3 regions of the Paenibacillus sp. SAFN-117 genome follow, and region 1 is predicted to be linked to each of the others. Evidence: riboswitches for the same ligand, from Rfam matches in the RefSeq annotation. Region 1 holds a riboswitch; each other region holds the start of a gene.
The links. Region 1 has a riboswitch for cyclic di-AMP ahead of ACTHRH_RS02215 (KamA family radical SAM protein). Riboswitches for the same ligand answer to the same signal wherever they lie in the genome.
Positions count from the first base shown of each region.

Region 2: it holds a riboswitch for cyclic di-AMP, as region 1 does, so the genes downstream of both, ACTHRH_RS09860 (TrkH family potassium uptake protein) here and ACTHRH_RS02215 (KamA family radical SAM protein) in region 1, are expected to answer to the same signal.
Region 3: it holds a riboswitch for cyclic di-AMP, as region 1 does, so the genes downstream of both, ACTHRH_RS07765 (LysM peptidoglycan-binding domain-containing protein) here and ACTHRH_RS02215 (KamA family radical SAM protein) in region 1, are expected to answer to the same signal.

Region 1 is NZ_JBQCLK010000002.1:27,572-34,428, forward strand. It holds gene ACTHRH_RS02210 (PsbP-related protein) at 1-198, shown strand, start outside; gene ACTHRH_RS02215 (KamA family radical SAM protein) at 446-1,627, opposite strand; cyclic di-AMP (ydaO/yuaA leader) riboswitch at 1,881-2,020, opposite strand; gene ACTHRH_RS02220 (SET domain-containing protein) at 2,294-2,872, shown strand; gene ACTHRH_RS02225 (S-adenosylmethionine decarboxylase related protein) at 2,914-4,182, shown strand; gene ACTHRH_RS02230 (hypothetical protein) at 4,240-4,590, shown strand; gene ACTHRH_RS02235 (hypothetical protein) at 4,622-4,750, shown strand; gene alr (alanine racemase) at 4,948-6,129, opposite strand; gene ACTHRH_RS02245 (UDP-N-acetylmuramoyl-tripeptide--D-alanyl-D-alanine ligase) at 6,119-6,857, opposite strand, start outside.
Region 2 is NZ_JBQCLK010000012.1:55,830-62,686, reverse strand. It holds gene ACTHRH_RS09865 (CPBP family intramembrane glutamic endopeptidase) at 1-1,402, opposite strand, end outside; cyclic di-AMP (ydaO/yuaA leader) riboswitch at 1,699-1,834, shown strand; gene ACTHRH_RS09860 (TrkH family potassium uptake protein) at 1,917-3,242, shown strand; gene ACTHRH_RS09855 (potassium channel family protein) at 3,255-3,917, shown strand; gene ACTHRH_RS09850 (LysR family transcriptional regulator) at 4,062-4,979, opposite strand; gene ACTHRH_RS09845 (succinate dehydrogenase cytochrome b558 subunit) at 5,297-5,953, shown strand; gene sdhA (succinate dehydrogenase flavoprotein subunit) at 5,967-6,857, shown strand, end outside.
Region 3 is NZ_JBQCLK010000009.1:23,950-30,806, reverse strand. It holds gene ACTHRH_RS07775 (alpha-glucosidase/alpha-galactosidase) at 1-125, shown strand, start outside; gene ACTHRH_RS07770 (hypothetical protein) at 390-1,799, opposite strand; gene ACTHRH_RS07765 (LysM peptidoglycan-binding domain-containing protein) at 1,952-2,755, opposite strand; cyclic di-AMP (ydaO/yuaA leader) riboswitch at 2,758-2,926, opposite strand; gene ACTHRH_RS07760 (SAM-dependent methyltransferase) at 3,084-3,866, shown strand; gene ACTHRH_RS07755 (FkbM family methyltransferase) at 4,073-4,840, opposite strand; gene ACTHRH_RS07750 (SAM-dependent methyltransferase) at 4,858-5,973, opposite strand; gene ACTHRH_RS07745 (glycosyltransferase family 4 protein) at 6,223-6,857, shown strand, end outside.

The sequences.
Region 1 (6,857 bases):
ACAGATATTAACGGTAACAAAGGCATCCAGTTTGAAGTCCGGGGAGAAGTGGATAAAGTCAAGATCGCTTATCTGTTTACACTGGTAGAATCCGAAAACGGCTTCCACCAAGTAATTTTCTGGACGAATGCCAATAAAATGGATGATAACAAGCAAACTTATATCGACGCAACCAACACGTTTAAAGTTAAGAAGTAATTACACTAACCGGTGAGCTTTCGGAATCGATGCGGGAGCATTTATGGCTGCACGATATCCGGCAGTCCGCGGAATTTATCAAGCAATGGCACTTATTAAATCATTAGCAGGAGCGAAGGGGCGTACCAACACCCCTTCGCTCTTTTTTCCGGGTGGAAGATTAATCCCGGCTCCGAAAACGCGATGAAGGCGCCTGCCTCAGTCCGGAGCACAGAACGCCTTCGTATTCATATCACTGCTATATTAATTATGACTGGGCTACTCTTGCTCTCCTTCTTTGCGGCATGTCGGGGAGCTCATTGACAGAGACCACCTGATCGGTTTTCTTCCTGGGCTTCTCCCAATACTGTTCATTGCCCGGCAAATCATCGAACCAGGCCGCATCGTCAGGGCAATCCAATACCATAAACCGGCCATAATGCCCCTCTCGGGATTGGTGATATTTCAAATACGCTTTGCCGTCCTGAATCGCCAAAATTTCAATTTTGCCGGAAGTATGGCTCATCGAGAGGCGCACACGCTTACCCAATCCGGAAGTGAGAGCTTTGGCTTCTTCCACGATCTCGTAAGCCCGCTTCAAGGGGAGTACAAAATCTTTGTTACCGGCAACCGGACGGTTGATAAAGAAATAATACGGAGTGACGCCCGCCCAGGATAGCTGGTCTAACAATTCTCCCAGAACGACAGGGTCATCGTTAATTCCTCTCAGCACCGGAGTCTGGTTGACAACAATGGCTCCTGCTTCATGAAGCGCCTGAAATGCCCGTTTCGCTTCCGGTGTAATTTCCCGCGGATGATTAATATGAGCCATTACATATATTCGTTGTTCAGGAGTCGAATAAGTCCGAATCGTATCCAGCAATTCCTGGTCTTCGTATATCCGCATTGGGTTAAAAACGGGGATTTTGGAGCCGAGGCGAATAATTTTGACGTGCTTGATTTCCCGAAGCCGTTGGAAAATCATCTTCAGCTTGGAGGTGGCGAGAATCAGACTGTCTCCGCCTGTCAGCAGGACGTTGTTGATTTCGGGATGCCGGGAAATATATTCAATTCCCGGATCTACATCCAGCATCGCCTCTTTGACATCGTTGCGGAATAGCCGTTTGCGGAAGCAATATCGGCAGTAAGCGCCGCAAACCTCCGACACAATCAACAGAGCTGTTGTCTTATACTTGTGCTGGCAGCCGGGAACCACATAATTCGTGTCCTCGTCGGAAGCATCCCAGCGGCCGTATTCGAGAAGCTCTCCTTCATTGGGAATTACCAGCTTCTTAATGGGATCATGGGGATCTTGCCAATTGATTAATCCTAAATAATAGTCGTTAACCCGAAAAACGAACTTCTCCGTTATTTGCTTAAGCTTTTGTCTCTCTTCCTCCGGTATAGCCGTTATCTTGTCGATATCGGTGATATACTTCGGCTGGGCCATTCCAATTCCTCCTTTATTCTGTTCAAGTCGTGTCTCTTCCTATCTTAGTAATGAGCAGGAACCAAGAGCCTATAGGCGGAGGTTCGCTTAGAATCGATTCTTCGGTATCCACGTTCAACACCCCATTCCAATCAGTGTATAAAAGCAAAAATGTCCCGCCCTGACGGAAAGCCCATCTCTGTCAGCGGCGGGACCCTATACACAAAAAGACCCTACAAGGGTCAAAGTGTAAGCAAGTTTGCTCCTATATCAGTCTTGACCCATCCACTGCAGACGAGGTTAGCTGACGGGCTCGGGAAGATGGTTCCCTACATTCGTAAAGCAATGATTCGCCCCAATAACTGGTTCCCCCGCTTTCCGATGTGATAATCGGAAATTAAGCGTAATCAAATTGTATAGCAGAATAAGGAAATTGTCAACCATTAAGCCTTGACAACCATCCTTTACAAAATCGGCCATCCCCTTCCTTTTACTGCTCAACGCCATTATCCCCTCCCCTAACTGATTGATTTTTTGCCCCTCCCTCGCCGTTATCTTCTCCGCTCCTGCATGACTCCGCGATAGCTAGACCCATTTCTATCACGAAATCTCTCATTATTAAATACTCTATTACTATTAGATAAATCTATTAAATTGCTTTATCAAATTTTGAGGACGGTGGTTTGTATGATTCATCCGGATACGGAGCTTCGCTTCGTTAACGAAAAGATAGGGCTCGGCGTATTCGCGACCAAATTTATTCCTAAAGGAACTATTGTTTGGGTATTGGATGACTTAGATATGATTCTGGACGAGGATTACGTCGATTCTCTGGAACCGCTGCGGCGGGATATCGTCTACAAATACGCTTACCAAAATGAAAAAGGAGAATATGTTCTGTGCTGGGACCACGGAAGATACATCAATCACAGCTTTAATCCTAATTGTATAGGAACGGCGTATGAACTGGAATTAGCGGCGAGGGACATCCATCCCGGCGAAGAGTTAACGAGTGATTATGGAATTTTGGGGGATGAGGAGCCCTTTGTATGTGTGCCGGAGGAAGGCACCTCCCGGACTATAGTCATGCCCGACGATTATTTGCATTATTACCGGTTGTGGGATGAGATGGCCGCGGAAGCCTTCAAATATTTTAATCAGGTGGATCAGCCTCTGAAGCATCTCATTCCCCGCAAATTCAGAAAAAAAGTCCATGCCGTCGCCGCAGGCCTGAGACCGTTGGATTCGATCCTGACTACGTTTTAGCCTTATTCGGCCTGGCTGGAATTTGATGAAAGAGGTGAACGATATTGGCAACTAACTTGGTGATAAGCCTGCTCGGAAGCAGCGGAGGGGTAGCCAAAGCATTGCTTGCCTTGTTAAATCATTCTTGTCAACACGCTTCCGCCCCACTCCACTCCCTTCTTCAGAACAGTCAAATCCATTTGATAGATATCCGGCAGAAACCATTGAATCATTACCGGACAAGATATCCGTCCCTGGCTGACAAACTGGCCGTACATTCGTTCGATTTGGCAGACACGGACCGCTTTAAGGAGCATTTGCTCCATACCCGGACCAATCTCGTTATTGATGTCTCCTGGGCCGATACCGTCGGCATGCTGGAATGCTGCAATGAATTCGGCATTTCCTATATCAACTCGGCTCTGGAAAATACTTGGGTGGACGAAACGGAGGCCGTGGAGAGATTCACCCTGCTGGAAAGATATCGCATTGTAGATGAAGCAAGGGATAAGTATACAAATATGAAAGGAATTCTGTGCTCGGGAATGAACCCGGGGGTCGTCCAGTGGATGGCCATAGAGATGATTAACCGTTACCCCGATGAACGTCCGCTCGCTTGTTATATAGTAGAACAGGATACTTCCTTCTATAGAGATCCGTCCGTCATTCAAGCCAACACCGTCTACTCCTCCTGGTCACCTGAATGTTTCCTTGACGAAGCCATATTAAATTACCCGGTGTTTATGAAATGGCGTTCTCCTTTCGTCATTTTTAGAGAAGTGTACGAGCTGGAGTTCAAGGTCACCCTTGGGGACAAAAGCTTCTACGGCTGCCTTATGCCGCATGAAGAGGTTGTCACGTTAGGGAAATTGTATGACATGGAGGTCGGCTTCCTCTATCGGGTCAGCGAATACATGACCGATATCATCCGAACGAATCTGGACAATGTGGACGATTTATGGGACTGGCATCACCGGGTGCTCGATCCCGAGGAAGCGGAATTATTGGGCGAGGACCTGGTCGGGGTGCTGCTAGTATACGAGGATAAAGAACGCTATATGTATAATGTTTTGGACAATCGTTCCATCTTTCGCAAATTCGGAATCAGCGCCACCTATTTTCAGGTCGCTTGCGGACTGTACGCGGCAGCTTCGGCGGCGATGCTGGACAGCCTTTCTTCAGGAGTGCATTATGTAGATGAACTTCTTCTAGCCTCGGCTTCCCGCTACGGCAGTTATGTATCGTATTACATGAAGCATTTTGTTACAGGGGAAAACCATTCCTCGGACGGTTTGTTATCCGACCGGATCAAAGAAATACCGACGGAATAGACAGCAGCCATCCCGGAATGATACGATGGGGAAAATATATGGATACAGGTGGCTTCCATGAATTCAAGAGGTAGAATGGGACTTCTGCTGCTTTCCTTTCTGCTTGTTGCAGCTTCGATTCCCGTGGGTATATCCGAGTCTGACGGCCCTTTGACGATCGGCGATCCTTTGCTGTCATCACGGCAGCCGGATTCCTATCTCCACTCCGTCGTCAGAAGCTTCGAGCCTACAATGGCCGTTCTCATCGCTGTAGTTTTATATCTGATTTTTCTCCGGAAGAAGCTGCTGCCGCTTTTTCATTTTCGTTATGCAGATTTAATGATCTTCAAACTGCGGCATCGGCAATTTCTGATGCCTATCAAGTTTACGTCCACTTTCGTGGGCTTCCGTATAGATTTGTTCCGGTGAACATTTCTATACAGAAAGGAGCCTGAGGAACATGCGGCAGAACAAGCCACCTGTGGATGAGAACGATCCGAAGCGAATTAACAGAGAGCTGTTAGGGACATTGCTGTTTCTGATTTTCGCCGGTGTCGTCATCACGGTTGCCTACTTTTGGATAGGTTGAGAAAAGCAATTGGCATCGATTCCGCAAATCCTAATCTAGTAAAGCAGGCTAGTGGAGTGTTAAGCGGATTCCGGCCCATAGTTCTTAATTAAGAAACCGTCCGGCAGATACGCTGTCGGACGGTTATTATTGTACATATCCTCGCCGGCATAGCCGGCCTGCTTCCCGCGCTTCCGCCCCGCTTCTCTTCTTAATGATTAGCCTGTAGCTTTGGATAGCGCACGAGCGGAGATGATCTCGCTCATGCTTTCCGCTCCTCGATAGATCCGGGGCACCCGGGCGGTTATCATGGCCAGAACTTGCTGGGGGATGCTCCCGATATGATCGGCCAGGTCGTCCAGTTTGATTTCCCTGTCCCTTTGCTTCCCGATCAGCGTTACCGGTGTACCGACGGGATAATATCGGGGCAGCCGGATGATGATTTGATCCATGCAAATATTTCCGGCAATCGGAGCCGCTTGTCCATCAACAAGCGTATAGAAGCCTTGATACCCTTTGCAGCAGCCGTCCGCATAACCGATGGAGACGGTGCCCAGCCACTCGTCGCAAACAGCCGTGTAGGAACGGTCATAACCAATGCTTTCGCCCTGCTTTACATATTTGACCTGCACGATTTCCGAATGCAGGGACAAGGTCGGCTTCAGCTCGACATCCAATCTCCGCTTGACTTCCCCGTCACATGGATTGATTCCATAGACAGCAGCCCCTACCCGCACCATATCGAGAGAGAACTCCGGATATTGCAGTGCCGCTGCGCTGTTGGAGCAATGTGCAATAAAGCCGGCAAAACCGGAATCAGCTACCCACCCTCTCATCTCTTTAAAGCGGCTGAATTGCCGTTTGTAATAATCTGAGTCCGCCTGATTGGCTGTTGCGAAATGAGTATACACCCCTTCCACAATGAGGTCTTCACTCTGCAAATATGGGGCCATCGCTTCCCATTCGGAGAAATGGCGAATGCCGATGCGGCCGAGGCCGGTATCCATTTTGACATGCACACGCAGCGGCTTGCGGCTCTGCTTGTGCCGTCTCATCTCCCTCAGCCAGCCTTCATCGCAAACCGTCAGGGAAATCCCGTATTCCGCCGCCAGGTCCGCATCGGCCGGAAGTGCCGGCGTCAGTACGAGAATAGGTACTTGAATGCCGCTTTCCCTAAGCTGCAGCGCCTCGCTGATCAGACCTACGGCCAGCGCATCGGAACCGGCCTGTAAAGCGGCGGCCGCCGCCTGTACGGCACCATGCCCATATCCGTCCGCCTTCACGGCCGTCATGAACTTTGTCTTCTGAGGCAGACGCCTGCGGATTTCCTTAATGTTGTGGCGGATTGCGTCCAGATGCACATCTGCCCATGTATGCCGATACCTCGGTTTAACCACCATATCCGCTCGCCTCTTTTCTGAGAGTCTCGACCACTTCCTCAAGCTGCCAGCCCCTGGAACCTTTGATTAACATAATGCAATCCTCATGAAGCTCTTCCTTTAACAGTTCGGCCAATTGCTCTTTATCCATACAGCTGGTAATCCGGCTCTCCTCCATATTTTTCCTGGCCGCTTGGGCAATATGTGCCGCCGAGGTGCCCAATGTGTACAGGGCGTTCAGTCGCTCCCCGTCCAACTGCTCTCCGATTTCCCGATGCATTCGGTCCGACTCCTCCCCAAGCTCGACCATATCTCCAAGAACCGCAATTTTGCGCTTGTCCGGATTCAAGGAGTATAAGGTGTCCAGCGCAGCCCGCAAACTGGTAGGGTTCGACTTATAAGCATCGTTGATAATCAGGCATCGACCGGCCTGAACTAGTTCGTTGCGCATTCCGGTAGCTTCCACTTGCAGAAATCCTTGCCTGATCTGCTCATAAGTAAGTCCAAAGTGGCGGGCGGCAGCAATGACGCTCAGCGCATTGATCACCTGATGCCGGCCGAGAAGCGGGATAAACATTGGCGGACAATCAGGATCGTTAATGGAGAAGCGGACCCCCTTGTCCTCAAGCCTGTATTCGACAGGATAGAGCTGCTGCCCGCGACCGCTGCCGAATGATACGGTTTCGAACTCCACCGTAAGCTCGTCCAACCGGTCGGTTAACCGGGGATTATCCCCGTTATAGATGAAC
Region 2 (6,857 bases), on a different contig from region 1:
TCAGGAAAATGTATCCAAAGATGATCCCCAGCACGGCCACCTCGAATAACCTCGTGTAGCTAGGATAAATCGTGTAGCCGGTATGGCCCAAGGCCCAAATGATGCTCGGCACCAGGACTGCCAGGAAGCGGAGGCGGAACCACTTCTGAAACAAGGCGATGCCGAAGAGCCGATACATAATTTCTTCGGAGGTTCCCGCCATCCACGCAAGAAGCGGGAATAAGGCGGGCCAATACATGTTGAGCACGGATTGGGTCGGATCGTTGACTGCGAATGAATCGAAGGCTTCGCCGGCAATGAAGAACAGAACCTGCTGTACCCCGAGAATAAACAAACAGAGCAAATATCCTCGGCCCATTCCGTAAAACATATCCTCCCCAAAGTTGGACTCCCGCCATCTTGGCCAAGGATTCCAGCCCTGCGCTCTCCATAATTGGTCACCGGATATGGCTGCAAAATATTGTGCGCCCGCCAGAAGCGCAATAATTAGAAAGGTAAACACAATATAGATTACGTTGAAGATAGCGGCATCCTCCGGAGGAATTTGTGTGCTTGCTCCCGGCCAGCTATTTATCGTGTGAAGGCCGTATAGCCCGGCGAAAATAAGAGCAAAGAGGATTCCCCGCGAGAACCGGACCTTCTTCCGGTTAATAATAACGAGGATCAAGGCCGCAATACTCAAAAGAAACATGCCGCCCAGTCCGATATAAGACATCAGGCCGGCAGACCGCTCCTGCCCGGCAAGCCATTGGCGGAAGCTTTCCGGAACCGAGAAGGAAGGAACGAAGCCTACCACTTCCTCTCCTCTTACGGCCACTCCGAGCTGCAGCCTGGATTCGCCGATGCTCTCCTTGGCACTTTCGTACATGAGCAGGCTGCTTCGGGACCCTTGCATCAGCTGCAAATCCGCCGGATCATATCCGTTCTCGGCCAGGAAGCTTTCGGCCAGCAAGCGGCGGCTTTCTTGAGAGCCTGAGGAGGCAGGGGCCGCTTGCTTCTGATTCCATGCCGTCACCTTGGGTTCATTCAATCCGACAAAAATGATCCAATTCAGACGATTTCTCGAATCGAACATTTGAACTTCCCAATAATCGAGAGGGTAATTGTCTCCATACCGGGTGCTGTATTCCTCGGTCAGCTTCGCTTTTTGCAAATAACCGCTCAAGCCTTTGTCCGACTGATAAATAATGTTGATCTTGTTAGGGGTGTAGTCCGGTTGTTTGGTGTGGACGAATTGCCGGGCCAGGTCGGCCGCTTGCTCTTCAGTCACCTTCGGCCCTGACAATTCTTCCTCTACGCCGTTAACGCCGGGAAGCAGGTTGATCAGGATGACGCCGAAGTATAACACTATGCCGATAATGGCCAGCCAAATAAGAGGACGGTTTATTCTGTGTGGAACCACGGGCATTCTCCTCCGCAATAATCTTCTTCATTCCAAAGTACCATAGATAACGGCCTGTTTCCAGTGATTACCTCTGCTTGGGCCGTGTCTCTTCACCGTTATCGAAAATACGGAAACCGCTTGATAAGCTTCAAGAAACGACTCGTCTTATTCAATGCAAGGCAAGGAAATCGCGTGAAAATAAAATGAAATCTTGCATTGCCTGACCATTTTGCCCGAATACTTCCTTACAGCATGATTTTTTCCTAAAATACAGACTTTGTATACCGACCAAAAGCAGGATATAATCGTTATCAATTAAATAGAAGCCGAATTTCTTTTAGAAAGCGGGGGAACCATTTAACTGGGGTGAATTTTGCTAGTTCCAATGCAAATAGGGTGCCTGCACACCCGAATCCGTCAGCTAACCTCGTAGGCTTGCTGTCAGGATACCATACGCCTAAAGCATTGGTTTTCCAGTGCTTTTTTTGTTTCCAGAGGAGAATGAACGTTGCTGAAACGATTGTTTACGAAAATGCATCCGCCGCAAATTTTGGCTTCCGGATTTATCATCATTATACTGATAGGAACCATCCTGCTGACGACTCCGATGGCGTCGGTTGACGGCCGTTCCGTGCCCTTCGTGGATGCATTGTTCACGGCTACTTCAGCCATGTGTCTGACGGGGCTCGTAGTTGTGGATACGGCGACGACTTATTCCGTCTTCGGCCAGATGGTCATTATGCTGCTTATCCAGATTGGCGGCCTGGGCTTTATGACGATGTCGACGCTTTTTGCCCTGGTGCTCAAGAAAAGAATATCGCTCCGTGAGCGGCTTATTCTTCAAGAGGCGCTCAATCAGAACAGCATGGAAGGAATCGTCCGCCTCATCCGCAAAATCATTATTTACTCGCTGAGTATAGAGTTCGTGGCCTTCGTCCTGCTTACTTTGCGCTGGTCCGTTGATTTTCCGTTCGCGGAAGCTGTCTACTTCGGAATGTTTCATGCCATTTCATTGTTTAATAATGCCGGCTTCGATTTATTCGGAGGAGTCAGCGGCCGATTCAGCGGGCTAGCGTTGTTTACGAACGACCCGATCGTCAGCATTATAGCTATGGCCCTGATTATTCTGGGCGGAATCGGATTTATCGTGATGTCCGATTTGATGGAATATAAGAAGCGGAAGAGGCTTCTGCTGCATACGAAAGTAGTTCTGTTCACATCGGCGGTTCTTATTGTCGGAGGGGCGGTGGTCATCTTCACCTTCGAATTTACCAATCCGGCTACTCTCGGGCCTCTTAATGGAGGAAGTAAGGTGTTAGCCTCCTTCTTCCACGCGGTTTCACCGCGCTCGGGGGGAGTGAGCACGCTCGATGTCGGCTCGTTCAGACAGGCCACTCAATTCTTCCTGATTATTCTAATGTTCATCGGGGCTTCGCCCGGTTCGACCGGGGGAGGTATCAAGACAACGACCTTCGCTATCCTGATCGGGGCCATGATAGCGATGGTCCGAGGCAAGGACGATATCGTCATGTTTCGCCATCGGCTGGCCAAGGACCGGATTTATAAAGCCATTACGCTAACATTGTTCGCCCTGGTTATCGTTATCATTTCGGCCATGGTGTTGTCTACTACGGAGAACCATCAATTCCTGATGATCCTGTTCGAAGTTACTTCAGCCTTCGGTACGGTTGGATTGTCTATGGGGTTGACTCCGGAGCTGTCGACGATCGGAAAAATCATCATTTCCTTTCTAATGTTTCTTGGCCGGCTTGGACCTCTAACATTAGCCTATGCACTAAATCCGAAGAAAGAGAAAGAATTGTTCCGGTACCCGGAAGGCAAAATTACGATTGGATAGGAGCTTGAAACCATGGAAGGAAATCAGTATGTGGTAATCGGACTGGGCCGATTCGGATCCAGCTTGGCTAAAGAGCTGGTGAAACTGGGATACGAGGTACTGGGGATCGACAAGTGCGAGGAAATCGTTAATGAAATGAGCGGAGAGCTGACCTATACCGTTGAAGCCGATTCTACGGATGAAGATATGCTCAGGTCGCTGGGCATCCGAAATTTCGATTGTGCGGTCGTGGCGATAGGCGATGATATACAGGCCAGCATTCTGACAGCCATTGTGCTGAAGGACCTCGGGATCAAGAAGGTGGTGGCCAAGGCTCTCTCCGATTTGCACGGTAAAGTGCTGGAGCGGATTGGAGTGGACCGGATCATCTTCCCCGAGAGGGATATGGGGGCAAGAGTTGCTCACCAGTTGGTGTCGCCTAATCTGCTCGATTATATCGAGCTCTCTGAGGAATACACGCTCGCGGAATTGTCGGTTCCGTCCAAGATGTCCGGCCAGACCTTAAAGCAGCTTGATCTTAGAGCGACCTATGGCTGCAGTATAGTGGCTATTAACAAGAAGAGCGGAATGGTAATCGCTCCTACCGCCGATGACATCGTAGAATCCAATGATATTATGGTAGTTATCGGCACCAATGAGCAGATTGAGTCATTCGAAAGATCAGCTTATAAATAAATAGCCTGCTTCAAATCATTCGCCGGCATCATCCCCTGCAGGCCGGTTGTTTGTTGGCTCCCGATTATGGAGAGAATGAGCCTAGCAGGCAAATATTTTCGGCGAGAACCGGGCAGCGCTGCAGAACTAACCGTAGCTGTCCGGCTATTGGAAATCGCTCCGAGCGGGTCTTTCCCGTGTGAAGAATTCCCTGGCAAGATCGATAAAGGAGCGGATGACGGGATCCTGCGGCGCGTCCGTTGTAAACAGGAGAGAGGTCGTTCTTTTCTTCTCCTCCAGCTCGGGAATCGAACGTACGGTCAGCTCGTTATTCTCCAGCAGCTGCCGGTGCAGATAAGATTTGGGCAGCAGCGTTGCGGCCTGGATTGTAGACAAAAGGCGGATGATCGCTTCGAAAGAGTCAATCTCCATTTTCACATTTGGAAAAACCGCGTAGTGATGGAATAATTCATCCATCAGGACCCGGTACCAAGTTCCTTTGGAAAAAAGAATCATCGGCAGGTCATGAATCTCCCTCATCGTGATCGTCTTCAGATGCAGATAAGGATGGCCTGCGGGCAGCACGAGACAAAGATGGTCGTCGAACAAAGGAAGGCAGGTAAGCCCCGGGCTCTCCGTTCGCGATGCGACCAATCCGATATCGACCTTCTGTTCTTTCACCATCGTGACCACTTCGTGAGTTTTTCCGGTTAATGCTTTGATGTCCGTATGCGGAAAGTCCTTTGTATAGAAGGAGATCAGATCCGGAAGGGTGGACTGGAGAGTCGTCAAGCTGGCGCCGACCGTCAGGCTGACCGCTTCATGACCGGACCGGAACTGGTTCAAGGTATGCCGCATCTCTCTTTGCAGCCGCCGCATCTCCACGGCGGTTTCGTAGCAAATTTGACCTGCCCGGGTCAACTCCAGCCGCTTGCCTTTGCGTTCGAACAGATGGACGCCGAGCTCGGTTTCCAGCTTCATGATTTTACGGGAAAGGGCGGGTTGAGAAATATTCAGCACGGAGGAAGCGCGATTCAAGCTCTTTTGTTCCACGACGACAGCGAAAGCATCGAGATTTTCCACTTCAAACCCTCCTGGATAGTTATTTCCTTATGCATGATAGGTATAATCATATATAAATAATAAGCACTTCCATTATAAGCGCTAAAGGCTTACAATGAAAGATGTCACTTAATGTTCACAAAATTTCTCCCGGAAGACAAGGATGTATAATGCATTGGCAAGCTAAGGTAAACTAAGCTTTACCGAATGATTTCCGGGAAACTCCTGCCGATCCTCGAAAAATGTTACAAATTGTTGACGCTTAGTAAGGGTGGGAGTACAATGGGTATTGGTTTGGATTGACAAGCTTCATATTTTTGAAAGGGGAACTCTTACAGATGGCAGGAAATTCTTATTATTACCGCAAGCTGCATTCACTGCTTGGCGTCATCCCGGTCGGATTCTTCCTGGTCGAGCATCTGCTGATGAACTACTCGGCCTTTAACGAAGGCCACCAAGGGTTTATCGACAAGGTAGAGTGGATCAACAGTTTGCCGTTTATTTTCGGCCTTGAGCTGATCGGCATCTGGCTTCCGCTTCTTTACCATGGTGTTTACGGCTTGTACGTGGCCTATACGGCGCGGAATAACGTTTCTAACTACGGGTATTTCCGAAACGTAATGTTCATGCTGCAGAGAGTAACCGGAGTGATCACGCTCCTGTTCGTTTCCTGGCACGTATTTGAAACCCGGGTGCAAGTGGCGTTAGGGAACGTTACTCATGAAGAGCTGGGCGTCAGAATGCATGAAATTGCCACGCAGCCTTGGGCTTTCGTGCTCTACATTATCGGTATCGTAGCGGCAGTTTTCCACTTCAGCAACGGGATGTGGTCTTTCCTGGTAAGCTGGGGAATTACCGTCGGTCCGCGTGCCCAGCGGGTTTCCAGCTATATCTGGATGGCGGTATTCGTACTCGTTTCGCTTATGGGCATTCTTGCACTGGTCGGATTCTTGGATCCGGAATTTAAAGACACGACTGTCTTGACAAAACTGTAAGAGGTGAACGGCAATGGCTAATTCAAAGGTTATCGTAGTAGGCGGAGGCTTGGCTGGACTAATGGCGACGATTAAGGCCGCCGAAGCGGGGGTACATGTAGACCTGTTTTCCTTGGTGCCGGTCAAGCGTTCACACTCCGTTTGCGCTCAAGGCGGTATTAACGGCGCTGTAAATACGAAAGGGGAAGGCGACTCTCCCTGGGAGCACTTTGACGATACCGTATACGGCGGAGACTTCCTGGCTAATCAGCCGCCGGTTAAAGCGATGTGTGAAGCGGCTCCAGGCATTATCCATCTAATGGACCGGATGGGAGTCATGTTTAACCGGACACCGGAAGGCTTGCTTGATTTCCGCCGGTTCGGAGGAACGAAACATCACCGTACGGCATTTGCGGGAGCAACTACCGGCCAGCAGCTGCTGTACGCTTTGGACGAACAGGTCCGGCGCTGGGAAACGGCCGGTTTGGTCAAGAAATTCGAGCACTGGGAGTTTACTTCCGCTGTCATTGACGATGAGGGAGTATGCCGCGGGATTACCGCCCAGGATTTGCGCAGCATGGAAGTTCGGAGCTTCCGCGCCGATGCGGTCATCATGGCTACCGGAGGTCCCGGAATTATATTCGGTAAAACGACCAACTCCGTCATCAACACCGGAACGGCAGCCAGCGCATTGTATCAGCAGGGAGTTCATTATGCCAACGGCGAGTTTATTCAAATTCACCCGACGGCTATTCCCGGTGACGACAAGCTGCGTCTGATGTCTGAATCCGCACGTGGAGAGGGCGGACGGATATGGACTTATAAAGACGGCAAGCCGTGGTACTTCCTGGAGGAGAAATATCCGGCTTACGGAAACCTCGTTCCCAGGGATATTGCCACTCGGGAAATTTTCCACGTGTGCGTA
Region 3 (6,857 bases), on a different contig from region 1:
AGCATATTTATCACGCCGCCATGCTGGACCCGCATACATCGGCAGAGCTCTCCATCGATGATATTGTCTCCTTGTGCGATGACTTGATCGAAGCCCATGGCGACTGGCTGCCTAAATATAATTAATCATTGTTCGGCAACGAATCATCAGAACGGGGCCGATCTATAGAAGGCACTTCCTTAAAAACCGGGCGAACGGATACGTTACGCCCGGTTTGGATTTGCGCAGTCTTGGCATGCTTTGCGCCAGAGGCTGCTTGGAACGATCAGCTCGGCAAGCTTCATGTGAAAAGTCGGCTACAGCACGATGAACAAGGTCCGAACCGGGCGTGCAGCGTTAGCCGTTCACGTTTAGACATAAGGAGTGCCATCTTTGGCGTTCGGGAAAATTTAGATCAGGAACATAGCGACAATGGTCGTCACGACCAAGCCGATCACAACCGGCCGTACATTGCGGCGAACCATCTCGAAAGGATCTACCCCGCAGATCGCCGCGGCGGGAATCAATGCCCAGGGAATCAAGGTTCCTCCTCCGACCCAAATTCCGGCAATTTGACCCAGCGCAGTCAATGTAGCGATCCCGGAGCCGATGGCCGTACCGAATAATTGGGCGATGGAGCCGGCCAACGAGATTCCCGAAAATCCGGAGCCATCCAATCCGGTAATGGCGCCGACGGTCGTAAGGGTAACGGCGCCCACCTCCTTGTTAACCGGAACCGTATTGGCGAGAGCGAGCCCCAAATCATTGACGATGCCTTGAGACCCCTCAGGCAGAACACTGCCGAATAAATTGAAGAAGGCCGAATCCCCCAGATAGAAGAAAGCGGCGATCGGAATGACGGGCCCGAATACCCTGAAGCCGAACTGCAGGCCTTCCACCAGATACTGTGTCGTTCTCTCCAGTCCCCGGTTGCGATGAGCAAGCAGGGTGATGGTGATCAGAATGACCACTGAGGTTCCCCCGACCAGAGCCGTTGCCTCCCCTCCCTGCAGCTTGAAGAAATACATGGCTGCCAAGTCGCCAACAAATAACAGTGGAATGATGACGGCCATAATTTTTTTGGCTTTGTCCGGCAGGGCAGCGGCCAGGGGGTCCTCTCCTCCTTCCGCTCTGGCTTCCCCCTTGCGGACCGCTCCGGTAGCGAGAGTAAGCTTCCCGGCTGCCATCTCCCGGCGCATCAGCCAGAAGGCAGCTACAGTCGTCACCGTTCCCATGACCAGAACTAACGGAATGCTGGCCTGGACAACCTCGGAGACCGGTATACCCGCAGCGTCGGCCGTCAGCTTGGGAGCCCCCTGAATGACGAAGTCCCCCGATAAGGCTATGCCGTGGCCGAACAAATTCATTGCGATGGCAACACCGAGCGGCGGCAGACCGACCCGAACCGCAGCCGGCAGCAGCACGGCCCCGATGAGCGCCACGGCGGGAGACGGCCAGAAGAAGAAGGAAATAACCAGCATGACCAATCCGACTGTCCAATAGGCTAGGCCGGGACTTCTCATCAGTCGGATAAAGGGGGACACCATCGTTTCATTAATTCCCGTTCTCGTTAACACCCGGCCCATGGACACGATAATCGAAATAATCAGTATCGTATTCAACAGCTCTGTGATCGCATAGATAAAGCTGTTGAAGATTCCGCTTACAGATTGGCTTAAGGACGATGTAGCCAACCAGCCGAGCAGAAAGATTCCGGCTATACATACAAGCGATGTATCCCTTCTCATGATCATGCAGCCGATAATCATGACGACAAACCCTACATACACCCAATGGATTCCGATCAGCTCTATCCCCATCTTGCACCTCCCTGCAGGCTTACACCCGGATAATTACAAAGTATGCTTGAGCCCGCAGGTTGGTTTGATCCCGCCCATGTTCATTGAAAAAAAAATCAGCCTCGCCTATTACGAGACTGATCGTTTATGCAAATCATTAGGATGCCGTATCTTTAGTTCAATACATAAACGGTTACGTTCTGAATGCCGAATTGGCTTGCAGTTGAACGGCTGCCCGGCATAAAGATGTCAATCCGGTCGCCCTTAATCGCTCCGCCCTGGTCGGTTGCCTTGCCGATCATTCCTCCGACAGGAAGCCCCTGACTGTTATAACCGGTAATATAAACGGTAGAATTCATAGGAATGACTGCCGGATCTACGGCTATCGTTCCCAGTTTCAGAGGATTACCGTAGTAATCGACAGGCCCCCATCCGTTCTCTTCATGCGAGGCGGAATAAGCGGTAGCGGAAGCCTGTATAACTTTGCTGTAAGTATAGGTTTCGCCCGTCGGCGTCGTTATCGTTTGCGCATTGCTCGCAGGCGCCGGAGCAGACTCCGGACTCGCACTTAAGGCAGCTACCGAGTGGTTCGAATTCGTGTAGCCTTCCGGCAATTCCAGCACAAGCCCCGGATATAAATTATAGGGATCATATTGAGAATTGGCCGCCATTAACAAGTCTAGAGGAATATTTAATTTCTGCGCTATTGTCCAGAAGGAATCCCCCTTCTGCACGGCATAAGAATGCTCCGTAGATACTGGAAGCGTAATCGTCTGGCCGCTTTGCAGGTTATACATATCCACTCCCATGTTGGCATTGATAACGGCCTCCAAGGATAGCTGATTCTTCTCGGAGATTGTCCATAAACTATCATTATCCTGAACCTGATAGGATGCGGCGAAAGCCGGAGAAGACAAACTGGCCAAAGACACACTTAATGTAAACGCTATTACTGTTGTTTTAACCAATCGTTTCATACTGAGCTCCTTTTCGCTGCCTGCGGAGTTAGTTGTCGGATTCGGGAGAAAAGGAAGTATCCCTACGCTAATATAAGCGACTCACCCCAAGTGCCGAGCAAGCCCAATTGTCGGCACATACCGTCCCCCGCACTTCAAGAAAATTTATTGAAGTTTCGGCGGTTAAAGTCTAGCATATTTTAATAGCCGGTTAAACGAGTAAAATATGGAAAGACTCTGCTGCTCTGGCCCTGTGCCGTGCCTTCCTTCCGAAGATACGCATACCATAGAAACATCACTGCATTTGGACTATTTTCAAATCCTCTTCGCAGAAGGAGCGATCCGTTCAATGTTGATTTCACAGGTGTGCAAACAACAGGACTTCGAGTCCGTCTGGCTACAGGAAGCTTGCCTCGCCTTGAAGGAGCCTCTGCAGTATCATCGAAAGCTGTGGGAATACTGTTATATCTATCAAGGGTTGTTGGAACGGGGAATGCTAGGCCCCGGCAGAAGAGGATTGGGATTTGGTGTCGGCAAAGAGCCGCTCGCCTCCTTATTTGCTTCCAGAGGCTGCTATATCACGGCCACCGATCTGGATGCTCCCTCCGCCTCCGTACAGGGCTGGGCGCAATCCAACATGCATGCCGCAGGTATTCAGGATTTGAATGAAAGAGGGTTATGCGATCCTGAATTATTTCGTCAGCGGGTTACCTTTGAAGTGGTCAATATGAATGCGATTCCTCCGCATTTATTTAACCAATTCGATTTTACCTGGTCCTCCTGCTCCTTCGAGCACTGTGGATCGATTGCGCTGGGCAAGCAGTTTATCTTGAACCAAATGAACTGCCTGAAGCCCGGGGGAGTTGCCATTCATACGACCGAATTCAACCTTTCCTCCAACGACCAGACGCTGGAAGAAGGCCCTACGGTCCTCTTCCGCCTTAAGGACATCGAATGGATGGTCCATACGCTGCGCGCACAAGGACATTCCATAGAAGTCGATTATTCGGTAGGCACCGGCCCGATAGACCGCCATATTGATGTTCCCCCCCATTCAAATCCGCACTTAAGACTGCTGTTGGCGCAATATGTCACTACCTCGATAGGGCTTATCATTGAGAAAGCGAAATGACCGCTCTTCTGTCCATAAGCGCAAAAAATCGTAAGAAGGATACCTTCTTACGATTTTTATTAGTTTCGGCTTAATTTATGGTTTGGGCCCAGCTATGCAAGTGTGCACTGCAGGGAGCTGATAAGTAAAACGATGACACTTGCTTGCCGCTTGCTCCGTTCCCATCTCTTAAAATGTGGTTACTGCTCCTGGATACAGGCGCAGCTTCAGCGGACAATCAGCAAGTCCAGTTGATCAGGGTCTTGATGCGCCTCCAATCCCGCTGCATCGGTAGGCACCACCTGTCCATCTCTGAACAAAATATGAAACCGGAATCCGCGTTGGACAAATTTCTGCAGAATCGGACCCGGGGTGCCTCCGCGCCATATAACCGGCAAATACTCCATTAGAATGATGATGGAAGGATTGTGGTCGATCACTTCAAAGACGCTATCCATAATCAACGGCTCCGCCCCGTCTACATCGATTTTAATCACGTCCGCTTTAAGGCTGGGAAGGAAGTCGGTGAGCAATCCTTGCTTGACTTTGAACTTTGTCGGCTCGTTGATAGCTTCAATTCCTAAAAATTGGATGCTTGTCCCGCCATCCCCTATCGTCTGAAATTCGGTTTCCCCTCTTTGATTGGACAGCGCGACCCGGTGCAGATGGACACGCCCGTACATCCCGTTGAAGGAAATGCTTTTTAACAGATTTCTATGGTGAAAAGGGTTCGGCTCGAATGCATGCACCTGGCCGGTAGGCCCTACAAGCATTCCGGATAAAATCGAGAAAAATCCGGTATGGGCTCCGATATCGAGCACGGTCATACCGGGTTTGACGATCGACAACATAATGTTTGTAATCCATTTCTCCCAATCGCCCGTTAATAGAATGGCTAAGTTAACCGGATCCCGTGTATCCAGAAACATATAAGGGCCATGATTTATATTTGTTAATACGGTGTTGTCACCCAAGTAATAATGAGGTCTGCTCAACTGAATCTCCCCTTCCGCTATAACGGCGCCAAGTAAATCGACGGCACACGCACCGCGCAAGCGTTCATATCGTGCTTATATAAACGCACTTCGACATCTTTTTCATCCTCATGCAAATAGATGACTTCCTGCAGCTGAGACGTTAGGAACAAGTGTTTTTGCCACAACAATTTATTAGCGGCATTGGACGTGATATCCAACGTAAAGTGGCCTGCGCCGACTATTTCTATCCGCACTTCGAAGCGGTATACCTGGACGGGCAATTTGATATACGGGCCAAAGAAAATGAATCCGGGCTGATTGCTTCGGATCCAACCGTCCTTATCGGAAGGCCTAGGCAGAATAAATGAAGAATAATACAGGTTGCCGATCCCCGGTGGAGTCTCATAGCGCAGTTCGGCAGGAGGGAGTTCGGCAAGCGCAGGAAGCTCGTCGGTTTTGTTCAAACGGATAACGGCGAGCCCGTTGGCCAGGAAGAACGGATGGTTGAACCGGCAGTCCGCCAAATCCCGCTCTTCACATTGAACCCATAATTGGCTCGGAGCTTCGAAGCTTATGTCCGTGTCCAGTTTCCTCATGAAGGAAAAGGAGACGGCGGTATCCGGAATATCATATTTAGCGGTCAGGAGCCGGAGATACTCCGAATTGAATTGAATAAGCCACCCTACGTCCGTTAGACGCCCGAACGGAACGGTAATGATCGCCTTGCCTCCGGGCTTCAGCAAATCGTAGATTTTGCGAATGGCCTTCAGCGGGGCCTCCCGGTCACCCGATTGGAACTCTCCATACGCCTTCTGCCCGATATGCTCTACGGTCGATGCGCATACGATGACATCGTATCGAGTCTGAACGTCCATTAAATCGATGTTGATTACTCCCGGCCACTTCTCGAATTTATCGATAATATGCCGGCCGGCCAGACCGGGAAGATGCTCGATCAGATCCGGATAATGGGAGAGCACGTTTCCTACCTCGAGAATAGAGCCTTCTTGCCCATGCTCCTGCAAAAAATCAATCACGATCGGAATTTCAACCGTTCTTTCGGACCAGTTGTTCTTAGGAATTCTGTTGTATGGCAGCATCTTGTTATTATAGAGAAAATGAGCTCCCATCTGATGCCCGAAAATTCCCATATTCATCCATCCTTTGGTTTCTACTGAAGAACTGAACTCAAAGAGAGAGCGGCAATCAAGCGTGTGATCTAATATATGCGGGGAGGAAAATCGGGGTATGGACGAATGAAGACATCCCCGATCGATGGTAAGAGCATCTACCCAATTTTCCTTGTTTTTGATTCAAACACCTAATTCCCCCCTTCCGTAGCGCCATATACTGGTTACTAATCCGCAGTTTTATCGGCCGATTAAAGGGGGAAGCCTTCGATGAAGTATACCGGGGTGTATTGGATGGGGCCCGTCCTGGACATGGGAGGATACGGCAACGTATCCCGAAATTTCATAAAAACGTTGGAAACGATGAATATCCCCGTGCAAATCCATCCTATAGGGCCGGATCACGCGGAAATCGGCGAACAGACGAAACAATGGCTGCAGCGGTTATCCACTCCCAAGATTGGAGACAGAGTCGTCTTCATCCGCCACGGATTACCTCCCCTGTTTCGGGAGCATTTTCATGTACCGAACGTAGCCCGCCAGATTGGCGTTACATTGTTCGAAACGGACCGGCTGCCGAGCGGCTGGGCGGCGGAGGCCAACTTAATGGACGAAATCTGGGTCCCCTCCCGCTTTAATTACGAAACTTTCTCCCGCAGCGGGGTCAACCCCTCGAAGCTCAAAATCGTCCCGTACCCTATTGATGTAACGAAATATTATCCAGGGAAACCGTATCAGCAATTAATTTTCTCCCCGCCGATCCGGTCATTCGTGTTTTTGTACGTATTCGGCTTCGATTACCGCAAAGGGTATCAAATGCTTATACAAGCTTTCTGTGAAGAATTCTCTCCCGCCGAGGATGTAAGCCTGATCTTGAAGGTATATCTGCACAGCGGGTACAAAAG